Regions from separate parts of the Hydrogenophaga sp. GW456-12-10-14-TSB4 genome, predicted to be linked through region 1. Evidence: riboswitches for the same ligand, from Rfam matches in the RefSeq annotation. Region 1 holds a riboswitch; the other holds the start of a gene.

Region 1 (2,454 bases):
GGCCAGGCCGCGCTCAACGAGAAGTTGATCAGCACGCATGTTGGAGCGCCCACACGCCAAGCCCAGAGATGCCGCGGAACCGGCTTTGCCGGGCCGCCAGCATCGCCCCCTTGAGGGGGTCGCGCGAAGCGCGGCGGGGGTGTTTCGTTCAATACCGGTAGGTGTCGGGCTTGTAAGGGCCCTGCACCGGCACGCCGATGTAGGCGGCCTGCTCCTTGGTGAGCTTGGTCAGCTGCGCGCCCAGCTTGGACAGCTGCAGGCGAGCGACCTTCTCGTCCAGGTGCTTGGGCAGCACGTAGACCTGGCCCACCTTGTAAGCGTTGGGCTTGGTGAACAGTTCGATCTGGGCGATGGTCTGGTTCGCGAACGAGGACGACATCACATAGCTCGGGTGGCCCGTGCCGCAGCCCAGGTTCACCAGCCGGCCCTTGGCCAGCAGGATGATGCGCTTGGCCGGCTTCTTGCCGACCTTGGGGAAGATCACGTGATCGACCTGCGGCTTGATCTCGTCCCACTGGCAGTTCTTCTCCAGCGAGGCGACGTCGATCTCATTGTCGAAGTGGCCGATGTTGCAGACGATGGCCTGGTCCTTCATGGCCGCCATGTGCTCGTAGCGGATCACGTCCTTGTTGCCGGTGGTCGTCACGAAGATGTCGGCCTTGTCGGCGGCATACTCCATGGTCACGACGCGGTAGCCTTCCATCGCGGCCTGCAGGGCATTGATGGGATCGATCTCGGTCACCCACACCTGGGCCGACAGCGCGCGCAGCGCCTGGGCCGAGCCCTTGCCCACGTCACCGTAGCCGGCGACCACGGCGACCTTGCCGGCGATCATCACGTCGGTGGCGCGCTTGATGCCATCGACCAGCGATTCGCGGCAGCCGTACAGGTTGTCGAACTTGCTCTTGGTCACCGAGTCGTTGACGTTGATGGCGCGCATCTGCAGCGTGCCCTTGGCCGACATCTCGTTGAGGCGGTGCACGCCCGTGGTGGTCTCTTCGGTCACGCCGACGATGTTCTTCAGGCGGCGGCTGTACCAGGTCGGATCCTGCTTGAGCTTGGCCTTGATGGCCGCGTGGATGATCTTTTCCTCATCGCTCTTGGCCTTGCCCAGCGCCTTGATGTCCTTCTCGGCTGCGGCACCGAGGTGCATCAGCAGCGTGGCATCGCCACCGTCGTCCAGGATCATGTTCGGGCCTTCGGTCTTGCTGCCCTTGGGGCCGAACTCGAAGATGCGGTGGGTGTAGTCCCAGTAGTCTTCCAGCGACTCGCCCTTGATCGCGAACACCGGCGTGCCCTTGGCCGCGATGGCGGCGGCGGCGTGGTCCTGCGTCGAGAAGATGTTGCACGAGGCCCAGCGCACCTCGGCACCCAGCGCCTGCAGGGTCTCGATCAGCACGGCGGTCTGGATCGTCATGTGCAACGAGCCGGTGATGCGCGCGCCCTTGAGCGGCTGCGATTTGGCGAACTCGTCGCGGATGGCCATCAGGCCGGGCATTTCGGTCTCGGCGACGCGGATTTCCTTGCGGCCCCAGTCGGCCAGGGAAATGTCGGCGATCGCGCTGTCTTCAGCGACGGGGTTTTTCAGACGTGCATTCATGGTTCGCTCCGGAAAGGATGGACAAACCACATCTCGCAGGGAGTCAAAAAAGAACTCATCGCACGGGATGTGGATGAGCGTCGTTGCAGGGATGGTCCGAGCCTCACGCCCCGCTGCTGAATCTGTTCAGTGGGGGCGCTGCAACGCTCCTCGGATCGCGCGATTCTACCGCAGCGAGCCCGATCTGCCCCCTGCCGTGCGTCGCCGGTGGCACCTGCGCCCCGCGGGGCCCTGTGCGACACTGCCGGCCTTCCATGCGCATGAACCCCCTCACCCTCTGGCCGGCCACGGACCGCGCCCGCATCCACGGCGTGCTGACGGACATCGACGACACCCTCACGACCGAGGGCGCGATCACCCCCGATGCCCTGGACGCGCTGCACCGCCTGCGCGCCGCCGGCCTGCCGGTGTTCGCCATCACCGGCCGGCCCGCCGGCTGGAGCGAGGCCTTCGCCCTGGCCTGGCCGGTGGACGCCATCGTGGCCGAAAACGGCGCCGTGGCATTGTGGCGCGGCGCATCGGGCGAACTCAAGCGCGACTACCTGCAGGATGCGGCCACGCGCGCCGCCCACTTCGCCCGGCTGCAAGCCACCGCGCAACGCGTGCTGGCCGAGCTGCCACAGGCCCGCCTGGCCACCGACAGCCCCGGGCGCGAGACCGACATCGCGATCGACCACAGCGAGTTCGCGCACCTGAGCGAGGCCGACATCGCGGCCGTGGTGCAGCTCATGAAAAGCGAAGGCCTCAACGCCACCGTAAGCTCCATCCACATCAACGGCTGGATCGGCGAGCACGACAAACTCGCCGGTGCGCGCTGGATCGTGCAATCGCACCTGGGCCGCGCACTCGACGAC
Region 2 (2,454 bases), on a different contig from region 1:
CTCGCCGGCCACATACTGCATCTCCTCCAGGCTGGGCGTGATCAGGCCCGAGAGGCCCACGATGTCGGCGCCCTCGGCCTTGGCCATGGCCAGGATCTCGTGGCAGGGCACCATCACGCCCATGTTCACGACCTCGTAGTTGTTGCACTGGAGCACGACGGTCACGATGTTCTTGCCGATGTCGTGCACGTCGCCCTTGACGGTGGCGATCACGATCTTGCCCTTGGGCTTCACGTCGCCGCCGGCCGCCTGCAGGGCCAGCTTCTCGGCCTCGATGTAGGGCAGCAGGTGCGCCACGGCCTGTTTCATCACGCGCGCGCTCTTGACCACCTGCGGCAGGAACATCTTGCCCTGGCCGAACAGGTCGCCGACGACGTTCATGCCGTCCATCAGCGGGCCTTCGATCACGTTGAGCGGGCGCCCGCCGCCGGCCTCGATCTCGCGCCACATCTCTTCGGTGTCTTCGGTGATGAAGTCGTTGATGCCGCGCACCAGCGCGTGCGACAGGCGCTCACGGATCGGCAGCGCGCGCCATTCGTTCTTCTTGCTGTCGTCCTTGGCCGAACCCTTGGCGCTCTCGGCCACTTCCACCAGCCGCTCGCCGGCGTCGGGCCGGCGGTTGAGCACCACGTCCTCCACGCGCTCGCGCAGCTCGAGCTCCAGCTCGTCGTACACGCCCACCATGCCGGCGTTGACGATGCCCATGTCCATGCCCGCCTTGATCGCGTGGTACAGGAACACGGTGTGGATGGCCTCGCGCACCGGGTCGTTGCCGCGGAAGCTGAAGGACACGTTGGACACGCCGCCGCTGACCTTGGCACCGGGCAGGTTCTGCTTGATCCAGCGCGTGGCGTTGATGAAGTCCACCGCGTAGTTGTTGTGCTCCTCGATGCCGGTGGCGATGGCGAAGATGTTGGGGTCGAAGATGATGTCTTCGGGCGGGAAGCCCACTTCATCGACCAGCACGCGGTAGGCGCGTTCGCAGATCTCGACCTTGCGTTCGTAGGTGTCGGCCTGGCCTTTTTCGTCGAAGGCCATCACCACGGCGGCCGCGCCGTAGCGCTTGACGAGGCGCGCCTGGCGCTTGAACTCGTCCAGGCCTTCCTTCATGGAGATGGAGTTGACGACGCCCTTGCCCTGCACGCAGCGCAGGCCGGCCTCGATCACCTCCCACTTGGAGGAATCCACCATCACCGGCACGCGCGCGATGTCGGGTTCGCCGGCGATCAGGTTGAGAAAACGCACCATCGCGGCCTTGCTGTCGAGCATGGCCTCATCCATGTTGACGTCGATGATCTGGGCGCCGTTCTCGACCTGCTGGCGCGCCACGGCCAAGGCGTCCTCGAAGCGGCCTTCGAGGATCATGCGGGCGAAGGCCTTGGAGCCGGTGACGTTGGTGCGCTCGCCGACGTTGACGAACAGGCTGCCCGGCTCGACGCGCAGCGGCTCCAGGCCGGAGAGCAGCATCGGCGGCACGAGGGAAGACGGGGACGGAGAAGCGGATTCGGAGGACATGAGGCTCACCAAGGCAGTTTTCGAAAAACAGACCGGTGAGCGCCGTTTGGGCCTGTTCGCGCCCACTCAAGCCTGACGCACGGTGGAGGCTGAAAAACCCGCCGGCGCTGCAACGCTCCTTGAGAAGCGGCGATTTTAGCTCGCCAAGGAGGGCTTCGCCCGCCATTGGTGCGATGTTTGCTTGCCTCGCGCCCATGCCTTCCAGCCCCAGCGACCTCGACAGCCCCGCGACCGACTGGCACGCCCAGGAGCTGCTGCTCATGCGCGAGGTGATGAAGCTGGTGGGCCGCAGCCTGGCACCGGCCTTCGTGCTGCGCGAGATGCTGCACCTGATGAGCGAGCTGCTGGGCCTGAACCGGGGCCGCATGGTGCTGGCCCGCGAGACCGCGCCCGGTGAGGCGCGCACGGCCTCGGTGCGCCACGCCTACGGCCTCACGGCCGAGGAGGTGCAGCGCGGAGTGTTCCGCTGGGGCGAGGGCATCACGGGGCGCGTGCTGGCCACCGGCCTGCCGGCCATCGTGCAGGACGTGGACGCCGAGCCGCTGTTCCTGTTCCGCACCGTGCCGCGCGATCGCCTGCCGCCGCAGACGGTGGCCTTCATCGCGCTGCCGATCGAGGTCAACGGCGCGACCATCGGCGTGCTGGCCTGCCACCGCATCCGCAGCCGCCAGCGCCACCTCAACGACGACCTGGCCGTGCTGCGCATCCTGGCCACGCTGGCCGGGCAGCTGCTGCGGCTCGAACAGCTGGTGGCCGAGCAGACGCGCCAGCTGCTGGCGCGCAACGCCGCGCTGGCCCGCGCGCTGGACAGCGCGAGCGCGCGCTACGGCCTCATCGGCCGCTCGCCCGCGCTGCTGCAGGCGCTGGGCGAACTGGAACAGGTGTCGCAGTCGCAGGCCACGGTGCTGCTGCTGGGCGAGTCGGGCACCGGCAAGGAGC

What was found. A riboswitch is a leader RNA that binds a small molecule or an ion and turns the genes downstream of it on or off. The one in region 1 is predicted to bind S-adenosylhomocysteine.
Region 2: it holds a riboswitch for S-adenosylhomocysteine, as region 1 does, so the genes downstream of both, metH (methionine synthase) here and ahcY (adenosylhomocysteinase) in region 1, are expected to answer to the same signal.

Annotation. Positions count from the first base shown of each region.
Region 1 covers NZ_JBWKZH010000008.1:25,958-28,411, reverse strand. The annotation lists gene AC07ZS_RS06270 (TlyA family RNA methyltransferase) at 1-39, opposite strand, end outside; gene ahcY (adenosylhomocysteinase) at 149-1,600, opposite strand; S-adenosyl-L-homocysteine riboswitch at 1,669-1,758, opposite strand; gene AC07ZS_RS06260 (HAD-IIB family hydrolase) at 1,861-2,454, shown strand, end outside.
Region 2 covers NZ_JBWKZH010000015.1:21,622-24,075, forward strand. The annotation lists gene metH (methionine synthase) at 1-1,515, opposite strand, end outside; S-adenosyl-L-homocysteine riboswitch at 1,546-1,642, opposite strand; gene AC07ZS_RS09955 (sigma-54 interaction domain-containing protein) at 1,710-2,454, shown strand, end outside.